One region of the Exiguobacterium sp. s142 genome, then DNA from elsewhere that is predicted to be linked to it. Evidence: a T-box and tRNA genes for the amino acid it is inferred to sense, from the RefSeq annotation. Region 1 holds a T-box; the other holds one or more tRNA genes.
What was found. A T-box is a leader RNA that pairs with one kind of tRNA and senses whether it is charged. The one in region 1 lies ahead of argS (arginine--tRNA ligase), so its partner is inferred to be a tRNA-Arg.
Positions count from the first base shown of each region.

Region 1 (5,141 bases):
CACGTTTCCTAACGTACCTGTTTCAAATCGGGTTGTCAACAGAAATCCCCCTGCGCCAGTGGACGCGGGGGGAAGTCATGTCGTCAAAAAGTTGTAATGGGCGACGCGGTTACGACCGGCGTACTTGCCGCCGACGTAAAGGGCCCGGTCAGCGTTACGGATCGTATCGTCAAGCCGTTTGTCGCCGAACGCTTGAATCGTATCGACACCGATCGAGGCGGTCACGGGAATATCGACCCCATCGACACGGAACGGCTTATCTTCAATCTTCTGCCGAATCCGTTCGGCGATATCGACGGCTTGGTCGACGTCGCAATGATTGAGCAGCAAGATGAACTCCTCGCCCCCATAACGGGCCGCAAAGTCATCGGTCCGGAGCACTTGTCGGATTCGCCGCCCGAACTCTTGGAGCACGCTGTCTCCGACTTGGTGACCGTGCGTGTCATTGATTTTTTTAAAGAAGTCGATGTCGAGCATCGCGACCGAGATCGGGTACATCGAGCCGTCCGAGATTTGTTGAATCCCATACTCGTAGAACGCGCGCGCATTGGCGAGCAGCGTCAAGCTATCGGTGCGGCTTTCCGTGTATAGGCGGTCGCGTTCGTGGCATCGGCTGATCGTTCGGTTGAACGATTTCAACAGTTTTACCATCTCGTTTTGAATGATGGGCGGATAGCCATAGACGTGTTCACCGATCATGACGATACGTGTGCGAATCCCGTCAATCTCTTCTGACTGGACCGAGATGAAGCTGTGGTAATCGTCATGAAACGCATCTGACAACGCTGCGTCCCATTCGAAGCGCATCTCATAATCGACAGACTTGGCGTGTGGATGGCGCGCTTCCATCAAGTCGAAGACGAGCGGACGGTCGATCGGCTGTCGCGTCAACAAATCGAAATAGAGCGTTCGGTCGAACAGGACGAACTCGACAAACCCTTTATCATATTGGTTGAGGCGCTCACATTGACTCAAGAACACTTCAATCGCCTGGGCCTCGCTTTGAGACAGGGAGACGGCCTCTTTCGCTTCATCGTACTGTTCGATCAATGACTTGAACGCGTCTTGGCGCCCTTTTTGAATCATCAACCGCTTAATAAAGAACGTGAGGGCGGCCGCAATGCTGCTGACGACGAGCAAGTTTGTCTCACGGAAAAACGACGCGGCAAAGATGAAGACGAAACTAACGATATACGTGTAAAAAGCGATGTTCAGAAAATCTCGGACCGGAATATCAACGCGGAACCACCAGCCGACTTGATATTTTTGGACAATCGTGTTCAAGATGATGGCGCTGATCAGACCAAGGAGCGGGACAAACGAATCCTGCGAATAGAAGCCAAGACCGGTCTCACCGCCGAGTGCCAAGTAAACACTTGCCGGGATGGCGATTTCTAAAAATGACGTGATCGCGTTCCAAGGATAAGTGAACCGGAAGCGGCGGAGCGCGACGCGCGGTTTTAAGTTGGCGAACTGAAAGACGAGGAGTCCAATTTGGTTGACGAGGAGCGCCGTCTCAAAATCAAAGAATAAAAAGATGATGAGGACGATGCTTTCTGAAAACGTGAAATAGACGCCTTTCCGTTCAATCGAGTCCATTTGGAAAATGATGACGAGCAGCGCGATCAAGATGAACGGAAGCGGCTCGATCGCCGGAACATCAAGGACACCGGTTGTAAACAAAGTGATGGTCAGTAAAACGATCAAACTCCAAATGCTCCAACCGAGGACGGACATCTTGCGAAAATGATTCATAGTTCCCTCCTGTGTGGGAAAAGTCTTCTCATATGTATGGTAGGAGATTCGGCACGGTTGCGCCCGAGTCCTGCCTATTCATCATAATGGCTGAATTCTAGCATTGAGTCTACATCAAATATCCTCTATAATGAAGTTGCTTTTCAACCACATAGACGAAAGTCGATGAAAAAGAGAGTAACGATCGTTTAGTCAACAAAGCGACCTAGGAATTGGTGAGAGCCTAGGCTGACAAACATCGCGAAACGCACTTTTGAGATGCTATCCGAAGCGAGTAGGCGTAGCCGGGGGCCCCCCGTTATCACCATTAAAGTGGTCTGTGTAAAGCAGGCAAGAAGAGTGGTACCGCGGGCCAACCCGTCTCTTTGCATCTGTGCAAAGGGCGTTTTTTTTATGACTAGATTTGAAGGAGGAAATTTACATGAGTTATGAACGCAAGTATGCGGAGGCTCTGTCACGTGTCATCGGTGACGAACTCACGCTCGACCAGATTGAGGCATTGATTGAAAAACCAAAACATGAGGCGCACGGGGATCTCGCGTTCCCATGCTTCCAACTCGCCAAGGCGTACCGGAAAGCGCCGGTCATGATTGCGACTGACATCGCCGGTGAATTGAACGACGAACTGTTCACAAAAGTTGAAGCGGCCGGTCCATATGTGAACGTCTTCTTGAGCCGTGACGTCGTCTCGCAGGAAATCATTAACATGGTTCTCGACGAGCAAGCGGATTACGCGACGCATGCGACACGCAACGAGACGATTGTCACGGACTTCTCGTCACCTAACATCGCCAAACCGTTCTCGATGGGACACTTGCGCTCGACGGTCATCGGTAACGCCATCAACCAGATCGCTCGCAAAAACGGCTACAACGTCGTCGGTGTCAACCACCTCGGCGACTGGGGTACACAATTCGGGAAACTCATGGTCGCTTATAAGAAGTGGGGCGATGAGGAAGCGGTCCGGGCAAATCCGATCGCTGAGCTCTTGAAGCTATACGTTCACTTCCATGAAGAAGTGAAAACTCAGCCTGAGCTTGAAGACGAGGGCCGTGCTTGGTTCAAAAAGCTCGAGGACGGTAACATTGAAGCGACCGAACTGTGGACATGGTTCCGTGACGAGTCGCTCAAAGAGTTCCAAAAAGTATACGATCTCCTCGGTGTCGAGTTTGACAGCTTCCACGGTGAAGCGTTCTACAACGACAAGATGGACCGGATCGTCGCCATGCTCGAAGAGAAGAACCTGCTCGTCGAGAGTGAAGGGGCGATGGTCGTCTCGCTTGAAGACGAGAACTTACCGCCATGCCTGATCACAAAGAAAGACGGCGCGACGCTTTACGCGACACGTGATTTGGCTGCGGCCGTCTATCGTCATGAGACGTACAACTTCGTCCAAGCGAACTACGTCGTCGGTGGCGAGCAGGCACTCCACTTCAAACAGTTGTTCTCGGTACTCCGCAAGCTCGGTTACGACTTCGTCGACGGCATGCACCACGTACCGTTCGGCTTGATCTTGCAAGAAGGGAAGAAGATGTCGACACGTAAAGGCCGCATCGTCCTGCTTGAAGAAGTATTGAAAGAAGCGATCGAGAAAGCGCAAGCGAACATCGAACAGAAGAACCCTGAGCTTCCAAACGCAGAGAACGTGGCTCGTATGGTCGGCGTCGGCGCCGTCATCTTCCACGATTTGAAGAATGAGCGCATCAACAACATCGAGTTCGACCTCGACAGCATGCTCAAGTTCGAAGGGGAGACGGGACCTTACGTGCAGTACACGAACGCACGGGCGAACTCGCTCCTCCGTAAAGGCAACTACGACGGTTCGACGTTCGCAGGTGCGGACGACGACCACACGTGGGGTGTCGTGACGATGCTCAACGCGTTCCCACACGTCATCACGCGTGCCCATGAGCGCCGTGAGCCGTCGATCATCAGCCGTTACGTCCTCGACTTGGCGCAATCGTTCAACAAGTATTACGGCCACGTCCGTGTGCTTGAAGAAGATGCGGGCAAACAATCGCGTCTCGCGCTCGTCAAAGCCGTGACGATCGTCTTGACGGAAGGACTCCGTTTAATCGGTGTCCAAGCTCCAGAAGAAATGTAAATAAAAACATTCCGAACGCTGAAGTGACCCCTGAAAGTTAGACACGGTTATTTCATTTAGGCTGCGTGAACGAACTGGGTCCGGTACTACACCGGGCTCAGTTTTAATTTTGCCTTGATTCATCTTGCATTGTAATCATCTATATAAACGTGAAAAAGGGATGAATTCATCCCTTTTTCACAATCTTTTTTCGATTTCCATTCCAATCTCAGGGTATGCTTTTGTCCAATGGAAAGGCTGGATTTCTTCTAATTTTTTGTAGATTAATTCGTTCTTGTCTGAAGTTATTGCCGCCTTTACTTGTGAACCCCAGTAATAAAGTCTTTCTTGGCAGACGCCGCATGGTGTGAGCACTTTGAAGTTAGCGTTTTCATCATCACGAACGACGCATATCGAATGAGTCACTTTAGAGTTTAGCTTATGAGCTTCTAGGATTGCCCCAGTCTCCATACATAATTCGGTTGAAGCGTTAATAACTTCTGGCGATACGCTTATTAGCACATCACCTTGATCCGTATACATAGCTGCAGCACCGCCCCAACCGACAGGGTATCGTTGTTTGATAAATGCTACAGTAGCGTCGTAAAGTTCCTTCTCAATGTTCAAATCAATTTCCTCCTGTAGAAAAATACCATTTTATCCTTCGTTTGAAATATTATCATATTATTTTTGAGATGGGATTTTCTTCAAGCATCTTGATCTTGTTTTTAATAGTATGGAAGAGATAAAGGTTCAAAGAGTATAAGGTGCAATTACTATCACTTTCTATGATAGACCAGATAAAACCTAGCGTTTTCATGATGTCATCAAAAGTGGCATATATTGTGCCATTCTAAGTTGGCGCACGACATCGTTAATAAACGACTTCTTCTAAAGGCAATCCTTTCCAAATGTCGAAAGTTAGTGTATCGGTTTACTTTGATTCAGCTCTTAACGTGATTTATTCACCGATAAGTTAACTCGATTGAGGAGAGGGATAGAAGAATGCTTGAGAAGATATTAAAACATAGTTGGAACGCATTTTCGGGTCTATTCGTATTGCGATGTTCGGTTCGGTTGACGATTGGCCGAGTGCTTTTCTCCGAAACGAAATACTTCGTTCGTAAGTGCACGTACAAGGAGAGAACCATATGAAAAAAGTACTTCAAAAAAAGAGTAAGAAGGCGACATACACAGGTTTATTGATATTTATTGTACTTGCAGTTGCAATCGTTCCGACCCTGATCAATGAGTATAGTGAAATGAAAATTCAACATACAAAACAAGTGTCAACTGAATCTAT
Region 1 is NZ_JACSMB010000018.1:407-5,547, reverse strand. Features, by position in the region: gene KNP77_RS13255 (GGDEF domain-containing protein) at 76-1,755, opposite strand; T-box leader at 1,912-2,123, shown strand; gene argS (arginine--tRNA ligase) at 2,177-3,859, shown strand; gene KNP77_RS13245 (cytidine deaminase) at 4,037-4,465, opposite strand; gene KNP77_RS13240 (hypothetical protein) at 4,990-5,141, shown strand, end outside.

Region 2 (6,473 bases), on a different contig from region 1:
GAAGACGTCGTCGTATCATCTAGAGGTGTACAGTCTGTATGAGAACCATAACCAGGCGCTCCGTGACCTCGCCAACCGCTTCGGCTTGAACGCAAAGACGCTCGAGCGGAAAAAAGGGCATATCCTCTACATCAAAGAGAGCGAGAAGATCTCCGACTTCCTTAAACTGATCGGGGCGACGCGCGGTATGCTCGATTTTGAGGACGCCCGCATCATCAAAGACATGCGCAACTCGGTCAATCGGCTCGTCAACTGTGAGACGGCGAACTTGAACAAGACGGTCGGGGCGGCGCTCCGGCAAGTCGAGAATATCAAGTATCTCGAACGGACGGTCGGGCTTGAAATTTTACCGGTCAAGCTCCGCGAGATCGCCGAGCTTCGGGTCACCCATCAAGACGTGTCGCTCCAAGAACTCGGGGAGATGCTCGAGACGGGACCGATCTCGAAGTCGGGCATCAACCACCGGCTTCGCAAAATCGACCAGATTGCGGAGAAAGTTCGCAGCGGCGAAGAAATCGGGTCATCCTGACACCGGTTGCGCCAAAAGCATTCTTCCTATATAATTAGCAATTGTGTATAGGAATTTGAAATGTAAACTAAAGGAGCTTCAACATTATGTCGAATGCAAAAAAAAGACTCTCGCTCACGATTGACGCTGAGCTAGACCGGGTCATCACGGACCGGGCCAAAGAAATCGGGATTCCGAAAAGTGCGCTCGTGACATTCGCGACAAGCCTCTTCCTCAACCAGTTGCGTGCTGAAGAGATGTTGTCGGGCGATACGAACGCGATTTACCAAGTTATCCGTAAAGACTATGAACTGCTCACGAGCGTTGATAATTTAAGCAAATGAGAAAAGGGCTGACCGCGGTCAGCCTTTTTTGGTTGCATCCGTCACGGAAATTTGGAATAGTGGAGTTACTGAATTGGAATGGAGGTCGATCCTATGGGACAAGCGAGCCAACTCTTGCTCATTTTATTATTACAATTACTATTTGTACCGGTGCTCACGCTTCGGACGATCATGCTCGTCAAAGGGAAAACGGTGATTGCGGCCATGTTCGGGACGCTCGAGACGCTCATCTATATCTTTGCGCTCGGTATCGTCTTTCAAGATTTGACGACGCTCGGGATGATCGTGTATGCGGTCGGGTTCGGGCTCGGTATTCTTCTCGGCGGTTTCGTCGAGCGGAAACTTGCGATCGGCTACAACATGATCCAAGTCCACACGCAAGAGTTTCCGGCTGAGCTCATTCAAAAGATGCGCGACAGCGGATATGGTGTGACGCACTATCAAGGCCAAGGCCGTGATGGAACGCGTTATCGTCTTGATGTCTTGGCGGCTCGGACGCGGATGAAAGAATTGCGCCGACTGGTCGAGGAGTATGAACCGAAGGCGTTCCTCGTCGCGTTCGACCCGGTCGATTTCAAAGGTGGATATATGTTGAAAGGGCTACGACGCCCGAAATGAACGGAAGACTCACGAAAGTGGGTCCTTTTTTGTGGAGTGGGGAATAGACAGGGAAAGGAGATGAGTGCGTTGAAGCGAAAAGGGCGATGGGTGTTGGTGATCGGGTTACTGGTAGTCGGGGGAGGATTGCTCGCGATGTCCTTTTGGAAAACAGAATCGTCGCTACGCCCGCCACTGCCGACGGTCCGGGTCGGTTCAGTGACCGCCGAAGTGAGACAGTCGACGTTTTGTTGGTCCGATCAGGGACAAGGGGTATGTGAAGACCACGGGTTACCGGGAGCGGACGACCTGCAGCTCGTCCCGGTCAAACCAGGTGCTGAAATCGACGTGACGTTCCACGCCGAGCCTTCGAACTTTTCATTCAATCAGATTGTCGACGGGGAACTCGTCCCGTCCGAGCAAGTCGTTCCCGATGAACCGGGCGTCTATTTGTTCGAGACGGGCGGGGACTGGGCACAAGGCGACAGCCGTTACGTGTTCGGCGTCAAGGTCGAGGAATAAAAGAGTTGACCTGTCCGTTACGGACGGCTTTAACATAAACGAGAAGGGGGAACGCCAATGATTCAAATCGGAAAAGTTGTCCATCTAACGGGGTTGTCAATTAAAGCGATAAAGTGGTATGAAGCGAAAGGGCTCGTCCAGCCGACTCGTTTAGACAATCAGTATCGGTTATACGGAATAGAAGAAATAAGACGCTTGAACGAAATCAAGTTATTGCGGCAAATAGGCATTTCGCTCGAACAGATTCAGACCGCAGGAAGTGTGAGCGAGTTACTTGAAGGCAGGCTTGATGAAGTCCAACGTGAAATCGAGGCGTTGCGACAAATCGAGCAACAAATCGAATGGATGCAAACAGGAGGGAATCAAATGAATGTTCGCTATGAGACGTGGGAGCAACCTAAAGTTGTGAACGGGTACGTATCCGAACTCACAGCAATCTCGGTCGTATGGGAAAAACTAAATCCAGAGCTGACGACAAACGAATCGTATGGTGTCTGTTTGCCGAAAGAAGAAGCTTATCTGGCCGGCATGACCGAACCCGTACATGGGAAGGGTGCCCGACAAGTCGAATTGTCGGCAGGACGTTACCTGGTCGCAACGGTCGAAGGGGGGATCCCGGCCATTCCATCGACGTACGATCAACTTTTGGCTTTGCCGGATGTGACGTTGCGTGATGCAGTCGATTTTGAGCGCTATATCCATGGGCAAGATGGGGCCGATGATTTGATTGAGATTTGGTTACCGACCCAATAAAAAAAGCGCCTTTCCCGAAGCTGGGAAAGGCGCCTGTGGTTTAACGTGTCATGACTTTATCGATGAGACCGTAGTTGCTCGCCTCATCAGCTGACATGAAGTAGTCGCGCTCTGTGTCGCGCTCGATGACTTCAAGCGGCTGTCCTGTGTTGTCGGACATGATTTGGTTCAACTTCTCACGCATCTTGATGATCCGTTCGGCGTGGATTTTAATGTCCGACGCTTGACCTTGTGTTCCGCCGAGCGGTTGGTGAATCATGATCTCCGCGTTTGGAAGCGCGAAGCGTTTACCTTTTTCACCGGCTTGGAGCAAGAAGGCACCCATCGATGCGGCCATTCCGATACAGATTGTCGATACGTTCGGCTTGATGAAGTTCATCGTGTCGTAAATCGCCATTCCGGAAGTGATCGAGCCACCCGGGCTGTTGATGTAGAGTGAGATGTCCTTATCTGGGTCCTCAGCTGCAAGGAAAAGAAGCTGGGCGACGATCGAGTTGGCGACGTTGTCGTCGATCGCGCTTCCGAGAAGGATGATCCGGTCTTTAAGCAAGCGTGAGTAAATGTCGTACGCGCGTTCCCCGCGACCTGTTTGTTCGATAACTGTTGGAATTAACATTGAATTTGCCTCCTTGTATGTATCGTGTAAACCTATCATAACCGCTATAGTCAATGTTGGTCAAACGATAGTCTTTGTTTCTCACATATTCCACCGTTCGCCCAATTATAAACGACAAAAGAGGCCAGGCATCTGCCTGACCTCTTGATTTGATACACCCGGAGAGATTTGAACTCCCGACACCTGGCACCGGAAACCAGTGCTCTATCCCCTGAGCTACGGGTGCATGTTCTCTGACACGATTTATTATACAATTGTTTTTTTGAAAAAGCAATCCTGTTGTTATGTCTTTTTTTGCAAGCGCGTTTGGCGACCATTCGTTACAATTAGAAGTGAGAGGGGTGTGACCGATGCAACGGCAAGAACAGCGTCAACTTCAGAAGCTTCAGCTGACACAAGACATGGTCCGGCGTCTGCCGGTTCTTGAGGCGGACCGGGTCGCGCTCGAGTGGCAGCTCGCCCGGTTGGCTAAACGAAACACGCACGTCACAACGGGCGGTACGGTCGAATGGATTGCGGACGCGGCGGGCGGTTTTGAAGCACGGCTATTTGAACAGATTGACGAAGGAAGCGGGACCGAGGCCCAAAAGCAGCTTCAAAAGCAACTCGTCATGACGCTCGACCATCGCGGGCTACTGCCGGAGACCGATGCCGTCCTCGCAAAGCGATTCGGTGTCGAGATGGCGGACGTCGATCTGGCCCGGCGCGCACTGTTATTTTTAGAGCCGACCGGGATCGGTGCGACTTCAGAACATGACTGCCAATACCGTCACGCGATCGAGCATGACGATCCACACGTGCTCGACGTGTTCGAGGCGCTTGACGCAAAGGTCGAGCATATAGCGGACAAGCTCGGGATGACGACCGAAGAATACGAGCGAATCAGCCGAATCGTTGCCACGCTCCCGAGGACACCGATATTATATGAAGAAACCGAGCATATTCTGCCCGAACTCGAGGTCGTCGTTCAAGACGGGGAACTCATCACGACGTGGTTCAGCCCGATGATTGCCTTAGACGTCGGTTCGGACCGGGAGGCGAAGTGGTGGCAAGAGACGCTCGCGATGCGCGCAGAGACGCTCCGCTCTGTGTGGGCCGTCATCGAGCGACGCCAGGCGGACTGGCTCCGCGGCCAACTCGTCCTGCATCCGCTCACACGAAAAGAAGTCGCCATCGAGATCGGCAAGCATGAGTCGACGGTCGGCCGCGCGATTCAAGGCAAGTACGCCAAGACCGCGGGCGGCGTGATGGAGTGGCGTCACTTCTTCGTCCGCGCCACATACCACGGCCAAGCCCCGTTCATGATTAAACGGGCGCTCGCCGAGCTGATCCAACAAGAGACGGCGCCTTTGAGCGACCAGGCGCTCACCGAGGAGCTGGCCCGGATCGGTTACACCGTGACGCGGCGAACGGTCGCGAATTATCGCGAGGCGCTAGGTTTTGGCAATTCGCGGGAGCGGGAACGACAGTTATGGAAAGGGGAGACATGACATGGTACTGACGTTATATCGCCGGGAGAACTGCTCGCTTTGTGAGGAGGCGCTCGTCATGCTCGAATGGCTACAGGAAGATTATCCGTTCGAGCTCGAGCAAATCGACATCACGGGCGACGCGTTGCTTGAAGAAAAATATTTATTTGAGATTCCCGTCGTTCTACATGAAGGAATCCTTATCAGTCAAGGGCGATACGATGACGAGAAAGTTGAAGAATTTGTTAAGTATACGCTTACATCGAAAAAAAACGTTTGAAGGGGTTGCCAGACGGTAAGGTGATTGGTAAGATGAACTCGTAGCGGTGGGACGTAAAAATAAAAGTGGGACAAATTTTGTCCACACTTTAAGTCGAGGGGGAATGAGCATGATCCAGCAACTGATTCAAGTTCAGAAGCAAATCGTCCCTGACCTGCTCGACACGCTCCGACATCGTTATGACATCTTACATTATGTCCGGCTCATGCAGCCAATCGGCCGCCGGACGTTGGCCACAAGCCTCGGGCTGACGGAACGAATCTTAAGACGAGAAGTCGACTTTTTGAAAGACCAAGGTCTTCTCACAGTCGCGACCCAAGGGATCTCACTTACAGAATCGGGCCGAAACGTTCTCAGAGACTTGCACGAGGTCATGGGAGAAATCCTAGGGATTTCACAAATCGCACGAGTTCTCGAGCAAAAACTAGGCGTTCGCCAAGTCGTCATCGTACCGGGAGATTCGGACGAGACGTTCTGGGTCCAGCGAGATATCGGTCGGGCCGCCGTCACGCAACTAAAAGCGCGACTGGCACCTGACGACAATATCATCGCGGTCACAGGCGGGACGACGATGGCATCGGTTGCGGCAATGATGTCGCCCGATAAAAAAGAACGACCGATGCATTTCGTGCCGGCACGCGGCGGACTCGGCGAAACGCTCGAGTTACAGGCGAACACCGTCTGTTCTCGAATGGCGGACCGGGCCCACGCCGACTATCATTTACTCCACATTCCAGACGAGGTTTCACAAAAGACGTTTGAACGGATGGTGGAGGAACCAAGCATAAAAAATGTGCTGGAAATGATTAGAGCGGCTCGAATAGTGGTACATGGAATTGGTGAGGCCGAAACGATGGCAAAACGTCGTCACGCCACACCGGAGCATTTGCGGATGATCGAACGGCACGAAGCCGTCGCCGAAGCGTTCGGATATTATTTCAACGCAGAAGGTGAAATCGTTCATCGGGTCAAGACGGTCGGCATCCAATTAGAGGAGCTCGACGACATGGACACCGTCATCGCCGTCGCCGGAGGAAAGTCGAAGGCACAAGCGATTGCCGCATATGCGAAACATAGGCCGAACATCATCCTCGTCACAGACGAAGGTGCGGCCACAGAATTATTAACTCGTTATTAAAGAGTTGACCCCCGTTGGCTCTTCAATAAATAAGCTTCTACCATAAGGAGGAAATTAATTATGACAGTAAAAGTTGGTATTAACGGTTTTGGACGTATTGGTCGCTTGGCATTCCGCGAGATCTTGAAGAGTGAAGGCGTCGAGGTTGTTGCAATCAACGACTTGACTGACACGAAGATGCTTGCTCACCTTCTCAAATATGACACGACACAAGGTCGTTTCGACGGAGAAGTTGAAGTACACGAC
Region 2 is NZ_JACSMB010000005.1:29,396-35,868, reverse strand. Features, by position in the region: gene whiA (DNA-binding protein WhiA) at 1-529, shown strand, start outside; gene KNP77_RS06290 (hypothetical protein) at 616-852, shown strand; gene KNP77_RS06285 (DUF2179 domain-containing protein) at 946-1,470, shown strand; gene KNP77_RS06280 (hypothetical protein) at 1,531-1,971, shown strand; gene KNP77_RS06275 (MerR family transcriptional regulator) at 2,029-2,724, shown strand; gene clpP (ATP-dependent Clp endopeptidase proteolytic subunit ClpP) at 2,765-3,379, opposite strand; tRNA gene KNP77_RS06265 (tRNA-Arg) at 3,494-3,566, opposite strand; gene KNP77_RS06260 (RNA polymerase factor sigma-54) at 3,691-4,830, shown strand; gene KNP77_RS06255 (glutaredoxin family protein) at 4,832-5,089, shown strand; gene KNP77_RS06250 (sugar-binding transcriptional regulator) at 5,202-6,227, shown strand; gene gap (type I glyceraldehyde-3-phosphate dehydrogenase) at 6,288-6,473, shown strand, end outside.
Region 2: it encodes a tRNA-Arg, which carries the amino acid that the T-box ahead of argS (arginine--tRNA ligase) is inferred to sense. The anticodon was not compared.